Regions from separate parts of the Desulfovibrio aminophilus DSM 12254 genome, predicted to be linked through region 3. Evidence: predicted binding sites of a transcription regulator. Region 3 holds the regulator's gene; each other region holds the start of a gene.
The links. Region 3 encodes sigma-54, which starts transcription at its own class of promoters, with help from an activator protein. Its sites were predicted from a motif close to CTGGCACGGNNNNTGCTT; they were not measured.
Positions count from the first base shown of each region.

Region 1: H587_RS0110170 (periplasmic heavy metal sensor) is a predicted target of sigma-54. The motif match lies at 3,147-3,164, and genes of this name have one in related genera.
Region 2: H587_RS0114290 (DVU0150 family protein) is a predicted target of sigma-54. The motif match lies at 4,126-4,143, and genes of this name have one in related genera.

Region 1 covers NZ_AUMA01000015.1:24,867-30,292, forward strand. Annotated here, with positions in the region: gene H587_RS0110155 (ABC transporter ATP-binding protein) at 174-854, opposite strand; gene H587_RS0110160 (ABC transporter permease) at 867-2,042, opposite strand; gene H587_RS0110165 (DUF2318 domain-containing protein) at 2,055-2,513, opposite strand; gene H587_RS0110170 (periplasmic heavy metal sensor) at 2,590-3,096, opposite strand; gene H587_RS0110175 (RsbRD N-terminal domain-containing protein) at 3,637-4,194, shown strand; gene dsrM (sulfate reduction electron transfer complex DsrMKJOP subunit DsrM) at 4,241-5,275, shown strand; gene dsrK (sulfate reduction electron transfer complex DsrMKJOP subunit DsrK) at 5,312-5,426, shown strand, end outside.
Region 2 covers NZ_KE383875.1:382,475-387,900, forward strand. Annotated here, with positions in the region: gene H587_RS0114260 (PEP/pyruvate-binding domain-containing protein) at 1-626, opposite strand, end outside; gene H587_RS0114265 (response regulator) at 643-1,014, opposite strand; gene H587_RS0114270 (hypothetical protein) at 1,122-1,937, opposite strand; gene H587_RS18890 (hypothetical protein) at 1,934-2,179, opposite strand; gene H587_RS0114280 (hypothetical protein) at 2,268-2,606, opposite strand; gene H587_RS0114285 (sulfite exporter TauE/SafE family protein) at 2,632-3,660, opposite strand; gene H587_RS0114290 (DVU0150 family protein) at 3,692-3,991, opposite strand; gene H587_RS0114295 (sigma 54-interacting transcriptional regulator) at 4,292-5,426, shown strand, end outside.
Region 3 covers NZ_AUMA01000006.1:298,114-303,539, reverse strand. Annotated here, with positions in the region: gene H587_RS19490 (LptA/OstA family protein) at 1-3, shown strand, start outside; gene lptB (LPS export ABC transporter ATP-binding protein) at 3-725, shown strand; gene rpoN (RNA polymerase factor sigma-54) at 957-2,405, shown strand; gene hpf (ribosome hibernation-promoting factor, HPF/YfiA family) at 2,447-2,989, shown strand; gene H587_RS0103460 (PTS sugar transporter subunit IIA) at 2,991-3,440, shown strand; gene rapZ (RNase adapter RapZ) at 3,448-4,329, shown strand; gene H587_RS0103450 (PTS sugar transporter subunit IIA) at 4,335-4,775, shown strand; gene H587_RS0103445 (PTS sugar transporter subunit IIB) at 4,778-5,254, shown strand; gene H587_RS0103440 (PTS sugar transporter subunit IIC) at 5,280-5,426, shown strand, end outside.

The sequences.
Region 1 (5,426 bases), on a different contig from region 3:
GAAGAGGGACGAATACAAGAGCTTCTCCACCTTTCCATGAATCGACGAAGCCGGGGGCCGCATCGGACGGATGCGGCCCCCGGTTGCGGAGGGGAGGGGGAGAGGAGATTTTGTCGCGGCCGGGGACGCGGCCCGGTGTTCAGAGAGGCGGAACAGCCCAGCCGCCCTCTTTCTCAACCGTCTTCTAAAGTGCGGCGAAGCCGTCCGTCTTCCATGAAGACGATTTCGTCGGCCAGGGCGGCCCATTCCTGGTCGTGGGTGACCATGACCACGGCCAGCCCTCCGTCGGCCAGGGCGCGCAGGAGCTCCATGACGCCCCGGCCGGTGGCCTTGTCCAGGCTGCCGGTGGGCTCGTCCGCGAAGAGCACCCGGGCGTCCTTGACCAGGGCCCGGGCGATGGCCACGCGCTGCTGCTCCCCGCCGGAGAGCGCTCCGGGCAGGCGGTCCTCCTTGCCGGAGAGCCCGACCCGCGCCAGACAGGCCCGGGCGCGGTCGCGCTGGGCTCCGCTCACGGAACGGAAGCCGGTCATGAACGGCAGGAGGGTGTTCTCCAGGGCCGTGAGGTAGGGCAGGAGGTGGTGCTGCTGGAAGATCACGGCGAAGTCGCGGCGGCGCAGGGCGTCGATGGCGGATTCCGGCAGGTCGGCGAGGTCCGCGCCGCGCCAGGTGAGGCCGCCCGCGTCGGGCCGGGTCAGGGTGGAGAGCACGTTGAGCAGGGTGGACTTGCCCGAGCCGGAGCGGCCCACCACGGCGATGAAGCGGCCCTCGGGCACGTCCAGGGAGACCCCGCGCAGGGCCGGGGCGTCCAGCCCGCCGGAGCGGAAGGTCTTGGCGATGTCGATGGCGCGGAGCACGGGTCGGACCTCCTAGAGGGACACCAGGGCCTGGGAGGGGTCCACGCGCGACGCCTTCCAGGCCGGGAAGAGGGACGAAAGCACGCTGACCAGGGAGATGGCCGCCGCGGTCAGGGCCAGGGCCGCGAGGCTGAAGCCCGGGGTCACGCCCTCGGCGTGCAGGGCCGAGAGGATCGGCCCGGTGGCCGTGAAGCCGAACAGGTGGCCCGCCAGTCCCGAGGCCAGGCCCAGGAGCAGGGCCTCGAAGCTGAACAGGGAGAACACCGCCCCCCGGGAGAAACCCAGGGAGCGCAGCAGGCCGATCTCGCGCACCCGCTCGTTGACCGAGGAGAGCATGCTGGCCGCGACCATGGCGCAGGCCGTGAGCAGGATGACCAAGCTCACCGCCAGGGCCATGTTCTTCACGAAGTGCACGGAATACATGCGCTGCTCCACCACCTGGCGCAGGGCCTTGACCTCGGTGTGGGGCAGGGCGGCGGCGAGCTGGGCCACGATGTCCTCGATGGGGCACCCGGCGCAGAGCGCGGCCACCTCCAGGAGGTTGGCCTTGCCCGGCAGCCCGGCCAGGGACTGGGCCAGGGGCAGGGTGGCGAAGGCCGCGTTGTCGTCGTCCCCGCCGGTTTCGGCCAGCACGCCGGACACGGTCAGGTCGCGGCCGGATATGCGCACCGCGCCGCCCGGGGCCAGGGGCCCGGCGGCTCCGCCCAGGCGGACGGCCGCATGGGAGCCGAGCAGGATCTGGGAGTCCGAGGCGGGCCAAGTCCCGGTCAGGCTCCAGTAGCCCTTGAGCAGCCGCTCCCGGTCGAAACGCACGCCGACCACGGCCAGGGCCGTGCCGTCGGACTCGGCCGGGACCACCAGCTTGGGCGCGACCACGCTCACGTTCTCGCGCAGGGCGAGGCCGTCGATGGCCTTCTGGGCGGCGGCCTCGTCCAGGTACTCCAGGCCGTAGAGCATGTCGCCCAGGGCCAGGCCGCCGTAGCTCACGGTGAGCTTTTCCGATCGCGGGGTCACGAGGATGTTCGCGCCGTAGGCCGTGAGCTTTTTTTCGAGACTTTCGCCGACCACCCGGGAAACCCCGAAGAGGGCCGTGATGGCCGCCACGCCCAGGGTCAGGACCAGGGCCAGGAGCAGGTTCTTGAGCGGTTTGCGCCGCAGGTTGCGCAGCGGGATGGTGCAGAGGTTCATCTGTGCGCGGTCCTAGAAGTATCCGGCTCCGGCGGCGATGTCCGCGACCCTGATGACCAGATCGCCGCCCTCCACCGTCCGGTGCAGGGGCGCGGGATTGCAGCCGCCCTTGACCTCGTTGATGCGCGCGATGTGGAAGCGTTGGCCGCAGTTGTTGCAGACCATGTGTTCGCCGTCCTGGGAATAGCCCTTGCGCTCGGCGTAGCACACGTCGCAGGCGTCGAAGGCCGCCCGGGTCACGCCGTCGCGGCTCTGGACCACGAAGAAGGGCACGTTCTTGCCGTCCAGGTTCAGGGCGTAGCGACGGGCCGCGCCGTCTCGGAACTGGTCCAGGGACAGGCGCACCACGCCGTTGTCGGGCTGGACCATGCGCGGGCCGGTTTCGAAGAGGCCGAAAAAGGCGTGGGCCACGCCCGCCATCCCGAGGATGAGCAGGAGCAGGGTGAAGCGGAGGAGAAAACGTTTGGTCATCTGACGCCTCCGGGGGCGGGGGGGGAGATGTGGACGGAGGCCGGGAAAGCTCCCGGCCCGCCGTCCGAAGGGGCGTCTACCAGCGGCCGCAACCGCCGCCGGCGCCCATGCCGTAACCGTGGCCGTAGCCGTGGCCGTAGCCCATGCCGGAGCCGCGACCGTAACCCATGCCGTAGCCGCGGCCGGGGCCCATCTCGATGCCGGTCTCCTTCTCGACCTTGGCCCGGAAGGCCTCGCCCTGGTCGAAGAGCTTGCCGCGCAGGGTGGTGATGTCCTTGGCCAGGGTGCGCACGGCGTTCAGGTCCGGGCTCTGCTGACGCTCAACGGCGTCCAGCTCGGCCTGCTTGACGAAGAGTTCGTCGCGCAGGGGCTGCACGGCCTTGCGGTGCTCGGCGAAGAGCTTGTCCACGGCGGCTCGCTTCTCGGGGGTGAGCTGTGTGTACTGGTCCATCATGCCGTAGCCGGGGCCTCTTCCGTACATGCCGTGTCCAGGGCCTCCGAAGGCGTAGGAAGCGGCGGCCAGGCCGAGCACCATGCTCAGGGCCAAACCCACGTACCAGGCGGAACGGGTGGCGGTCTTCATCGTGAAATCCTCCTTGGCCGGGTGAGCGGCCGTTTGTTTTGTCCTGGATGAAGCATGGACCGTGCCAACGATAAAAATTAAATAATATCAATGGATAAGAATATCATATGCGAAGCACGATGTGCAATATCCAGCACATGAATTCATGCAACATTCTGCACATTGCGCTGGTTCGGACGGGAACGGGCGAAGAAGGGGAGGACGGCGCTCCGGAGGACGTGGGAGGAAAGACGCATGCCGATGGTCCTTAGCGGCCGCGACGCGGGCGGCCGGGGAGGTGCGCCCCAGGGGTGACGAACGATGTTCACGTCCCGGGGACGTCCGGCCGGAGCCCACCGTCTCGGGGGCTCGGGAAGAATGACGCTCGCGGCTCGGAATCCCTCCCGCACCATCGGGAAATCCCGGAAAACGGATTGACCTTTTGCCTTTCGTCTGAAATAAGGGCGGTGTTCAACCGTGTGAGATTTCACGACCTCCGACACGAAAAATACTGACGACGCGGACGCGGGCCTTCGGGCGCCGCGGCTGCGGTGGCGCGATATGGCACGGACCGAGGATCAACGGCGTTTGCCCCTCCTGGAGCAGCTCGCATCCCAGGAGGAGCCGCTGGTGACCCGCTGGGTGGAGCTTATTTTCGGCACCTACCCGGCGGAGACGCAGAAGGTCTGGAAGGCCAACCGGGATCTCTTCGAGAATCCGGTGGGCCAGGCCATCCGGGCGACCGCGGCCGAGGTCTTCTCCCTGCTTCTGTCCTGGGAGGACGCCGACGCCCTGTGCGCCGCGCTGGACCGTCTGGTGAAGATCCGGGCGGTGCAGGATTTCGCGCCGTCGGAAGCCTTGAGTTTCGTTTTTCTGTTGAAGAAGGCCCTGCGCGAGGCCCTGGCCGACGAACTGTCGGCCCAGGGGCGGCTGGCCGAGCTTCTGGCCTTCGAGACCCGGGTGGACAACATGGCCCTGCTGGCCTTCGACGTCTACTTCCGGGACCGCAAGCAGATCTATGAGCTGCGGGTGAAGGAGATCAAGCTCGCCCACCGCAACATCATGCGCAAGGCGGGTCTCGTGCTGGACGTCGCGGCCGAAGAGGCCGTCAAGGCATAAGTGGAGGGCCCGGGGCGGGCCGAACACTCAAACGAGGTGACGGGAGATGAATGCATTGTACTCGCTGGTTTTCGTCTTTGCCTTGGTGCTGATCCCGTTGATCGGGGTCGGGGCGGCAAAGCTGAACGTCTTCTTCGGCATTTGCATCCCCTCGACGGCGCTCCTCGTCTTTTTGGCGGGGTTCGTCTGGAAGGTGTATGGCTGGGCCAAACGCCCGGTGCCGTTCCGCATCCCCACCACCGGCGGCCAGCAGGAACCCTATGACCCCACGCTGTTCAAGCAGAACAAGTGGGACAACCCCTCCACGGGTCCGCAGACGTTCATGCGGATGCTCCTGGAGGTGCTCTGCTTCCGTTCGCTGTTCCGCAACACGGCCGTGAAGCTGGACGTGAAGAACAACGTCGTGGCCTACGCCTCTTCCAAGTGGCTCTGGCTCTTCGCCATCTTCTTCCACTACTCCTTCTTCATCATCGTGGCCCGGCACATGCGACTGTTCCTGGCCTCCGTGCCGCTGCCCATCGAGTGGCTGGAGTTCGGCGACGGCATCATGCAGATCGGCATTCCCCGGATGTACATGAGCGACATCCTCATCCTGGCCGGCCTGTTCTTTCTCCTGGCCCGCCGCCTGGCCGATCCGAAGATCCGCTACATCTCCCTGGTCAACGACTTCTTCCCGCTGTTCCTGCTCCTGGGCATCTCGCTCTCGGGCATCTACATGCGCTACTTCGCCAAGGTCGACGTCGTGGCCATCAAGGAGCTGGTGGTCAGCGCCCTGCAGTTCAACTACAAGATTCCCGCGGGCATCGACAACAGCTTCTACGTCCATCTCTTCCTGGTGAGCGTGCTGCTGGCTTACTTCCCCTTCTCCAAGCTCATGCACGCGGGCGGCGTCTTCCTCTCGCCCACGCGCAACCTGCCCAACGACACGCGCATGAAGCACCACGAGAATCCCTGGAACGACAAGGGCATCATGCCGCACAGCTACGAACACTACGAGGACGACTTCCGCGAGCCCATGTACGAGGCCGGCCTGCCCCTGGAGAAGCTGCCCGAGGGCGCCGAGGAAGAGGCCAAGGCTTAAGCGAAGCTCAACACAGCACCCGGAGAGAGAAACGATATGGCCAAGTTCTCCAAGAAACCGATCGAGTTGTTGCAAAGCATCGACTACACGCCGCCGCGCACGGACTGGATGTCGACGCCCAATGACTTTTCCATGGGCCGCTGGGCCTACC
Region 2 (5,426 bases), on a different contig from region 3:
ATCAATCCCTGGAGCGCGGAGGACAGGGCGAACAGCTCGTCCAGACGGGAGGCGTCGGCGGTCTGGATGCGGCGGTCGATCTCGGCCTGGAGGTCGGAGGCCTCCATGAAGCGGCGGTAGCCGGAGGCCGTGACCGCGAAACCCGGAGGGATGCGCCGACCCAGGCGGCGGACGATCTCGCCCAGACTGGCCATCTTGCCGCCCACCTCGTCGGCCAGGTCCACCCCGGCCTCGGCCAGGGGCAGGACCAGGGGACCGGCGACGCCGCCGGAGTGGGGCTCCACGTGCGGGGCGATGGCGGCCTGGATCTCCTTGAGGCGCTCGAACAGGGCGTCGTAGCGCCCGTTGGCGAGAATCGAAAGCTGGCGGACGATCTGAAAGACATTGGCGGCCGCACGGGCGCACTGGCCGCGCACGAAGGTCATGCCGAAGGGCTTCTGGCCGCGCAGGGCCTCTTCCATGGAGGCCATGACGTCCAGGGCCGCGTTGTTGGCGGCCAGAAGACGACGGAAGCTCTCGCAACGGCCCCGGTACTCGGCGCGCAGGGCCTCCAGACGGGCGGGAGACGGCGGTTCGGGCCGCGAGCCGCGCAGGAGGTTGCCCAATGCCCGGAAAATGCCCGCCATGCCGGATCTCCGTCGGTCAGGTCAGCTTGCCGGATTTCTTCGCCGCGTCCTGGATCTTGAAGATGAGGTCGTTGATGGCCACGGGCTTGAGCAGATAATCGAAGGCCCCCAGCTCCATGCCCTCCACGGCCACCTCCATGTTGGCGTGGCCGGTGAGCAGGATCACCTCGATGTCCGGGGCCATTGCCTTGAGGCGGCGAAGGGTCTCGATGCCGCCCATACCCGGCATGCGCACATCCAGCACCACCACGTCCACGGGGATCCTGGCCAGGGCCTCCAGGGCCGCCTCGCCGGTGGAGGCCGTGGTCACCTGGAAATTGCGCCGATCCAGGCGCTTGGTCATCAGCTCCAAAAACTCCGTCTCGTCGTCCACCAGAAGAATATGCATGCGCTCCGCCTCCCGGGACGGGAAGGATTCCGTCTTTTCGGGCATCATAGACAAAAGGAGGGCGCGGCGTCCAGCCGCCGGAGGAAGGATCGGGGGATGGCGGGGCGTCAGCCCTGGCCGTTTCGCCGTCGCGCGAGCCCGGGGGCGTCCGAGCGGGCCACGAGAAATCCAGGCGCCAGGTCGATATTGAGGTCCACCTCGGCATGGGCCGCCTCGGGCCCCACCTTTTCCGCCACCAGATCGCCGACCACCTTGCCGGTTTTGTCCAGAAGCAGGAGCCGGTCGCCGTCATGCACGCCGTGGACGGAGCCCAGGCCGAAAATGATCTTCCAGGACTCCTTGTCGCGGGCCATCCGATAGATGGGGCCCAGCCCGGCGGCCTGTTTGCGGCCGTCCTCGCGGTTGGAGAGCAGGAAGGAAACCCCGAGGCAACCGAGGCCCAGGGGCAGAAGAGAGAGAAAGACCCAGAAGGGTCGGATGCCCAGCCGCCGTTCGCAGAAGCTCGGCAGGTCCAGCCGCAGGGCCTCGGCGTCCGAGAACAGCCGCACCTGATAGATGGTGGCGTCCTCGTCCGGGCTGCCGCCCTTGGGCATGACCCGCAGGAGGAACTCCCCCCCGGCCGCGCCCCGGCCCACGGTCAGTTCGCCGCGCCAGATACGGCCCTGCAGTTCCAGCAGCCGAACCTCGGCGTCATGGGTGCCGAGGCTGGTGTCCAGGTAGGTGGAGGCTTTTTCGGGATCGAAGTCGCGGATTTCCGCCAAGTCCTCGGGGGAGACGCTCAATTTGCCGCCGATGGCGATGGTCTGCCCGGCGGCGGCCCGGAAGAGCGTGTCCGAGCCGAAACCGCCGCGAAGGGTGTCGGCCGCGGCGAAGATGACCAGGAGAAAGATGCCGATGGCCAGCTTGTGGAAGACACTCCTCACGAAGCGGATCCGCCTTCCTCGTCGCCCGCCGGTTCACCGCGGCCGAAGCGCTTGATGAAGTGGCGGCAGACCAGGACAGTGACGATCGCCATGGGCACGTAGGTGCGCATGAAGATGGAGGTCAGGTGCAGCCGGTCGCCATGGGCTATGTAGAAGGTCAGGCAGAGCTCCAGAAGCAGGAGCACGTCCATGACCACGATGACGACCCGCTGGCGGGGGTTGATGCTTCCGATGCTGCTCATGCCTGCTCTCCTCTTGGGAGGGCCGGGCCGCCCGCCGGCGGTTGGAGGGGCGGGCGGCCCGGCAAGGGCTGGGGTTGGGGCGTGTTGACTACTTCTTCTTGCTCAGGTCCTGCTTGGTCACGTTCATGACCTTCACGGCGTGGTACTTGTCGTTGTCGGACGTGTAGGCGATGCGCAGGATGTCGCCCGGCTCGGGCGGGATGCCGATCTTGGCCTCGGACACGTCGAAGACCGTGACGGTGCCCGTGGGGGTGCCGTACTTGTTCTCCGGCGTGAAGTTGATGTCGTATTCCTCGATCTTGATGGTCTTGGCGGCCTTGTCGTTCTCGATGCACTTGCCTTGGGCCACCATGCCGGCCCAGGCGGCGGCGCACAGCAGAACCGTCAAGGCGAAGGCCGCTATGGAGGTCACAAACAGTCTCTTCATGGTGTCACTCCCGGTGCCTCGGCGCTCAGGCCGCGCTGTTATTGGCGTTTCTCTTTTCCCGCAGCTCGTTGGCCGCTCCGCTGATCATGACCCTCATGATCACGATGCAGATCACGGAGATGGCGCCGAGAATGATCACGGCCGAGGCGGCGTTGAACTTGAACTGCTTGAGGATGATCGAAATCATGCAACAGAGCACGGCGCAGCCGAAGACGACGCGAATGCCGTAGCCCTTGGCGTACTTGGTGGCGATGGTGCCGATCTGGGCGCCCACGGCCGCGCCGGTGAGCATGACGAACACCGCGACCATCTCGATGCGGCCCTTCAGGGCATAGGTGAACGCGCCGTACAGGCCGGAGATCATGACCTCGAAGAGGTCCGTGCCCACGGAGATGTGGGTCGGGCAGCCGATGAGGTAGATCAGGGCGGGCATGCGGAACAGGCCGCCGCCGATGCCCAGAAAGCCGGCCAGGATGCCGGTGACCAGGCTGACCAGGATGGGCAGCCAGAACGAGCAGGTGATGCCCGCGGCCTTGAAGTGCATCATGGGCGGGATGTTGATCTTATGCATGGTCTTGTACCAGGTGATGCCCTCGGTGCCGTGCTCGCCGGTGATGCCCTTCTTCTTCTTGTTCACGGCCTTGGCGTAGTCGTAGAAGACTATCCAGGCGATGAGCAGGAGCAGAAACACGTAGGCCCAGCGGACCACGGAGCCGAGGTTGCCGAGACGCTCCAGGTGCATGACGATCTGGGCGCCGATTTCGATGCCGATCATGGTGCCGGCCAGCATGACGAAGCCGAGCTTATAGTCCACGTTGCCGAACTTCGAGTGGCGCACCGTGGAGATCATGGACTTGCCCGCGATGTGGGCCATGTCCGTTCCGATGGCGAAGGCCATGGGGAAACCCAGGATGTTCAGGCCCGGGGTCACCATCCAGGCGCCCGCCATGCCGAAGAAGCCGCCGATGACGCCCACGGCGAACCCGATGAGAACAAGTCCGGGCCAGAAGATGTTCACGCCCGCGATGGGCATGTGCATATACAACCATTCCATGCTGTGCACTCCTTGCGTTGGGCGTGTCGAACTAGTGTTCCACGATGCTGCGCTTGGTCAGGTCCAAACCACAACGCGAGATTATGAAGTCCATCAGGAATCCCAGGAAACCACCATAACCTGCGGTGAGGACCACCGCCCAGATGGCGTTAAGCAGCATATTCATGTTGTAGAGGTCCGCGAAGTAGTGCAGAACCACGTTCTTCACGACCCGCGTGTCCGCCACGACCACGAGTTCGGAAGCGCCTCCACCGGCGGCCCAGACGAGCTGGGGCAGCACGGCCAGCAATGCCAGAATCAGGGGAAGAACCTTCGCCGTTCTCGTCAGCATCACAAACCCTCCAGTGTTTCCATCCATTCCCTTTCAAACCAGTGCCGGGAGTCGTCCCGACGCTCCCTCCAGGCTCCGGGGAGGGAGAACCGGGAAAAAATCCCCGGGCGGTGGCCCTGCCTGAACTCGCAACAAAGCAACCTCCATGCCAAAGACAGGACCGCGCAACAGAACCCTAACCGACTGAAATACAAAAAAATTTATTTATATTGACTTTGGCGAGGATTTGCGAGAATCGTGACCAGGCTTGTGAAAAATAACACGCTAGATCAAGGCCGGAACCTTCGCTCGGAGATCGCAATGACCGGACCGCTCTTTGCCGGAACGTTACGTCAACTGTTCGCCAATCTGAGCATCCGGGCCAAACTTCTGGTCACGGTAATCCCTTCCGTGGTCCTCATTCTGGCCGTCACTGGCTACGCAACATATAGAATTTCAAGCAGTTTCATCGAAACAGCCCTGGAGCGGACCGTCCGGGTGCAAAACATGGCCACAGCCCACGCCTTGACCCGGCGCCTGGATCAATGTCGCACGGCTCTCCTGCTGTTCTCGCAAGAAAACCTCTCCCCGGGCACCATGCGGGAGTTTCTCGCAAAGGAAATGACCCTCGGCGCGCCGATGTTCCGTGAATTCGCCTTCCTGCCCGCGCACAACGGCCCGTCCATCTTCCTCCTGGTCCAGGACGGCCAGATTCTTCGGGTTCCCCCGGAGCGGCTGCGGGAAATCCGCCCCAATCCGATCCTCTCGGTGGAAAAAGCCGCCTCGCTGGAACACGGGGAGGTCTGGATCTCCCCCGTCGTGACGACGGAGTACCCGGCCATAGGCGAAGGAGACACGGCCAAGCGGACGGCCTCCCCGGTGATCCGCCTGGTGACGCCCTGCGACGCCGGGCCCGCGGGAAAGGGGCTGCTGGTCCTCTCCCTGGACGCCCGCGACTTGCGCAACCTGCTTTCACTCTACAACTCCTCAAAGTCGCCGCTCTGGGCCTTCACCCGCAGCGGGGAACTGCGCTACCACTTCCTGCTGGACACGGACGGCTGGATACTCCTCCAGTCCAGCGACCCGGACCGGGCCGACGACGATCTGGCAACATATCTGGCAAGATCCGGATACGAGGGAACCCTGGGCCGGGCCCATCTGCCCATGGCTTTCCGCCCCAACGAAGTCTACCACCAGTTCTGGACCATGGTGGCTGATCTGCGCGACGGCAAGAGCGGCGGTTACATCGGGGAAAACGGTGGCGGAGATTTCTCGGGATCGCGCACCTTCTTCATGGCCTATGCGCCGATCTACTTCACACCGGTCCAGGGCGAGCCCCCCCAGATATACGCCGGACTGGCCTTCCTCGACCACAGCAAGCTCACCCTGGCGGCGGGCTACAAGCATCTGGACGTGATGTTCCTCATCACCCTGCTGACCATCGCGGCGGTGGCGG
Region 3 (5,426 bases):
TGATGGCCGGTCTCATCGCCACGAACCTAAAGAAGCGGTACGGCAACCGCGAGGTGGTCCACGACATCCACCTGAATCTCTCTCCCCGCGAGGTGGTCGGTCTGCTCGGCCCCAACGGCGCGGGCAAGACGACCACCTTCTATATGCTCGTGGGCATCGTCCGGCCCAACGGCGGGGAAGTGCTCCTGGAAGACCAGCCCATCACCGACCGACCACTGCACGAACGGGCCCGTCTCGGCATGTCCTACCTGCCTCAGGAAAGCTCCATCTTCCGCAAGCTCACCGTGCGCCAGAACCTCCAGATCATCCTGGAGCAGTCCGCTCTCTCGCCGGAGCGGCAACGCAAGCGCGCCGACGAACTCATGGACCAATTCGGCATCAAGCGACTGGCGGACCAGCCCGCCATGTACCTTTCCGGCGGCGAACGACGGCGGCTGGAAATCGCCAGGGCGCTCATTCTGGACCCAAAGTTCATCCTCCTGGATGAACCCTTCGCGGGCATCGACCCAATAGCGGTCATCGACATCCAGGAGATCATCTCCATGCTCAAGAAGATGGGCATGGGCATCCTCATCTCGGACCACAATGTGCGCGAAACCCTGAATATCTGCGATCGCGCCTATCTGGTCTACGAAGGCACGATCATTCTCGAGGGCACCCCGGAAGAGATCGTGCGCGACAGCAAGGCCCGCCAGCTTTACCTGGGCGAAGATTTCAGCCTCTGACCGCCCAGCCTTTTCCGTTTGCCCGCCGTGCCGGCCCGATTTACATGCCTCGCCAGACTTGGTACACTTTTTTCATGTCGGCGGTCTTCATCGAAAAACCAATACGGACGGGGAGTTCCGCGAGATCCTTGGTTGCGCCGTCCGGGTGACTGTGGCACAATGAAGCCGTAACGTGAAAAAATAAGCTGAATCGGGCCGCCCAAACGGCCCATAAAGGATGTTTCGGGCGTCATGGGACTTGAACTGAGACAACAACTCAAGCTCTCGCAGCAGCTGGTCATGACCCCCCAGTTGCAGCAGGCCATCAAGCTGTTGCAGCTCTCGCGCCTGGAGCTGGTGGAAACGGTTCAGCAGGAGCTTCTGGAGAATCCTTTTTTGGAGGAAGCCGAGACCGAACGTTCGGACCTGCCCATGGAAGAAATGCCCGTGGAGGTGGACCAGACCACGGCCACGCCTGAAATGACTTCCCCGGAACGCAGCGAGGAGATGATCCGCAGCACGGACTGGGAGAACTACCTGGGCGAATTTTCCAGCATCTCCAAGCAGGCCCAGGTTCGCGAAACCGAGATACCGGAGGAGGGCGTCTCCTTCGAGGCCCGCTTGGCCAGCAAGCCTTCTCTGGACGGCCACCTGAGTTGGCAGATGCGCCTGTCGCACTTCACCCCGCGGGAACTGGACATCGGCGAGGCGGTCATCGGCAACCTGGATTCCGGCGGCTATCTGCATGCCGACATGGACGACATTCGGGCCATGGTGCCCGACGCCGCGGACGAGGAGATCGAGGCCGTCATCCACCGCATCCAGCGCCTGGACCCGGTGGGCGTGGCCGCGCGCACTCCTCGCGAATGCCTGCTCGTGCAGCTCGAGATCCTGGGCGAGACCGACCCCATCCTGCTCTCACTGGTGGACGAGCACCTGGAAGACCTCGAAAAGAAGCGCTACAAGCCACTGGCCCGCAAGTTCAAGATCGACATGGAGGAGCTCAAGCACTACCTGGAAATCATCCAGAAGCTTGATCCCATGCCCGGGGCCAACTTCTCCAGCACCGAGCCGCACTACGTCTCCCCGGACGTCTTCGTCTACAAGTACGGCGACGATTTCATCATCGTACTCAACGAGGATGGACTGCCGCGCCTTCAGTTGAACACCTTTTTCGCCGACTCCCTGTCCCAGACCGCGGGCAAGGAAAAGGACTACGTCCAGGAGAAGATGCGCTCGGCGGCCTGGCTCATGAAGAGCCTCTACCAGCGTCAGCGCACCCTCTACAAGGTCGTGGAGAGCATCGTGCGCTTCCAGCGCGAGTTCTTCGAGTACGGCGTGACCAAGCTCAAGCCGCTCATACTCAAGGAAGTGGCCGAGGACATCGGCATGCACGAGTCCACGGTCAGCCGCATCACCACGAGCAAGTACGTGGCCACGCCGCACGGCGTGTTCGAGCTGAAGTTCTTCTTCAACAGCGCCCTGGACCTGGAGGACGGCACCCAGGTCGGTTCCGAGAGCGTCAAGGCCCTGATCAAAAAGCTCATCGGCGAGGAGGATCCCAAGCACCCCCTGTCCGACGAGCGCATCGGGGAAATCCTCAAGGATCACCTCAAGGTGGACATCGCCCGCCGCACGGTGGCCAAGTACCGTTCGGCCATGAACATCGCCTCTTCGTCCAAGCGCAAGGACATTCTCTGACCCTTGGCCCGTACACTCCTTACTCGAACAGGAGGATACATATGAACATCTCCTTCAACTTCAAGAATTTCGACCCGTCCGAGCATCTCAAGGAATACGCCGAGTCGCGTTTCGAGAAGCTCTCCAAGTTCATTTCCGACGCCGAGGATCCCGAACTGCAGGTCAACCTCTCCGTGGAGAAGTTCCGCCACAAGGCCGACGTGGTCTTCCTGGCCGACAATCTGCATCTTTCTGCCTACGAAGAGTCCGAGGACATGTACTCGACCATCGACATGGTCTTGGACAAGCTCGAAGCCCAATTGCGCCGGATGCGCGAGAAGCAGAAGGACCGCCGCCGCGCGGGCCGCGAACGGGCAGTGAGCATGGGCGTGCTGACCTTCATCGAGGAATCGGGGAAGCGCACCCCGTCCATCGCCGAGATGGACAAGTACGAGCCCAAGCCCATGAGCGTGGACGAGGCCGCCATGCAACTGGAGTCCAGGAGTTACGACTTCCTGGTCTTCCGCAACTCTGAGACTGATGGCCTGAACGTCATCTACCGGCGCAAGAACGGCGACTTCGGGCTCATCGACCCTGGAATCTGAAATGCGGCTTTCGGAATACCTGTCGCGGGACTTGGTCCTCTCGGACCTCAAGGCCACGGCCAAGGCCGATGTTCTGGCGGAGTTGACGGCGTCTCTGGCCGCCCTGACCCCGCCGGTCGATCCGGACGAGGCCGTGGCCGTCCTGCTTGAACGCGAAAGCCTCGGCACCACCGGCATCGGGGACGGCATCGCCATCCCTCACGGCAAGCTGCCGGGGCTGACCCAGATCGTGGTTGTGGCGGGGCGGAGCATCCAGGGCGTCGAATTCGATTCCCTGGACTTCAAGCCCTGCCACATCTTCTTTCTCGTGCTGGCGCCCGAGCAGGTGGCCGGTCTGCATCTGCGCATCCTGGCCCACATTTCTCGACTGCTCAAGGACGACTCCTTCCGGCGGAGCTTCATCTCCGCTCCGAACAGCCAGGCCCTCTGGGACCTGCTGAACGACAGGTGAGGCGCTGGTGGGGGATACCCGAAGCTTCTCGGTCATCGTGGTCTCGGGTCTCTCGGGCTCGGGCAAGAGCACGGCCCTCAAGGTCTTCGAGGATCTGGGCTTCTTCGTCGTCGACGGCCTGCCCGCAAGCCTGACGCCCAAGCTGGTGAGTCTCTTCCGTGAGCAGGACAGCAAGCACCGGGGTCTGGTGCTGGGACTGGATCTGCGCCAGATGGACTTTCCCGAGGAGTGGCGCAAGGCTTTCGGAGAATTGAAGAAACAGGGCGTCCGGACGCACATCGTCTTTCTGGAGGCCAGGCTGTCCGAACTGGTGCGACGCTACGCCACCACCCGCCGACCGCATCCCCTGGAAAGCCGGAGCCTCGGCCTGGAGCAGGCCTTGGAGACTGAGAAGGTGCTCCTGGACCCTCTGCGCAAGCGGGCCGACCTGGTGATCGACACCACCAATTATTCCATTCACGACCTTCGCCGGACCCTGCAGGAGAAGTGGACCTCGCTGGAGCAGGAAGTGGGTGTGCTGCGGGTCCACATCATCTCCTTCGGCTTCAAGTACGGCGTCCCCATCGAATCGGATCTGCTTTTCGATCTGCGTTTTTTGCCCAACCCCTATTTCGACGAGAACCTCCGGCCCCTGTCCGGCAAGGACACAATCATCGCGGACTACGTTCTGGCCAATGACCCTGGGGCGACGTTCCGGAGTAAGTTCTTGGACTTTCTCTCCTATCTCCTGCCCTTGTACCTGGCCGAGGGACGCTATCGCGTGACCCTTGCCCTGGGCTGCACCGGCGGCCGCCATCGCTCTGTGGCGGTAGCCGAACTGGTCTGCGAAGCACTTCGGCGCACCGGATACGCCGTGACCCTGGAACATCGACACCTTGAACTGGGTTGAGCGACATGGCCAACAACGAGCGGATTGAGGAAAAGCACATCGGAGTGGTGCTGGTCACCCACGGCAACTTCGGTGAGACCCTGTTGGAGGCGGCCTCTCTGGTCCTCGGCCCCCAGGAAGGGTGCCGAGCCGTGAGCATGGCCGCCTCGGCGGGCATGGAAGAACTGGTGGAGGGCATCAAAGCCGCCGTGTCGGCCACGGATCAAGGCGCCGGCGTGTTGGTCATGACCGATCTCTTCGGCGGTACGCCCACCACCCTGTCTCTGTCCCTGTGCAAGTCGGCGGCACTGGAAGTCATCACCGGCGTGAACCTGCCCATGCTCCTCAAGGTGCTCCAAAGCCGGAACCAACCCCTGGCGGAACTCTCGGCGCAGGCAAAGAAGGCCGGGCAGCAGGGCATCGTCGTGGCCGGGGAGATCCTGCGCCGCAACCGCGCGGAAGGCTAGACATGTCCTTGGAATCCCTCTGGGTGCGCATCGACAACCGGCTGATTCACGGCCAGGTCATTGAAGCGTGGCTCCCTTATACCGGAGCCTCCACGATCATCGTGGCCAATGACGAAGTGGCCGGCGACAGCATCCAGCAGGAAATCATGTCCCTGGCCATCCCCCAAAACACCACCAGCCTTTTTGTGCATGTGGAACGCACCCAGTTGGCTCTGGTCCAGGCCATGTCCGGCCACCCCCTCGCCGCGCTGGTGCTCTTCTCATCCTGCGCCGACGCCCGTCGGGCCTTCGAGCGCGGATTCCAGTTCGAGAGCCTCAATGTCGGCAACATCCACTACAAGCCGGGTCGGCGCCAAATATCGCCCAGCGTGGCCCTCTCCACCGACGACGAGTCCTGCTTGCGCTTTTTTTCCCAACATGGGGTAAGCCTGGACTTCCGCTGCGTTCCCAACGACCCCGTGCAAGCGAGGTTCAAATGATGGACTTCACTCTCGGCAGCCTCGCCTGGTTCAGCGCGGTCGGTTTTTTTTTGTCCTCCTCGGGCTCTGTCGCTCCAGCTTGAACCTGGGGCTCGTTGAACGCCCCCTGGCCATCGGTTTTCTCTGGAGCCTCTTTGGAGGTGACTGGAGCACCTCCCTGGCCGTTGCCGTC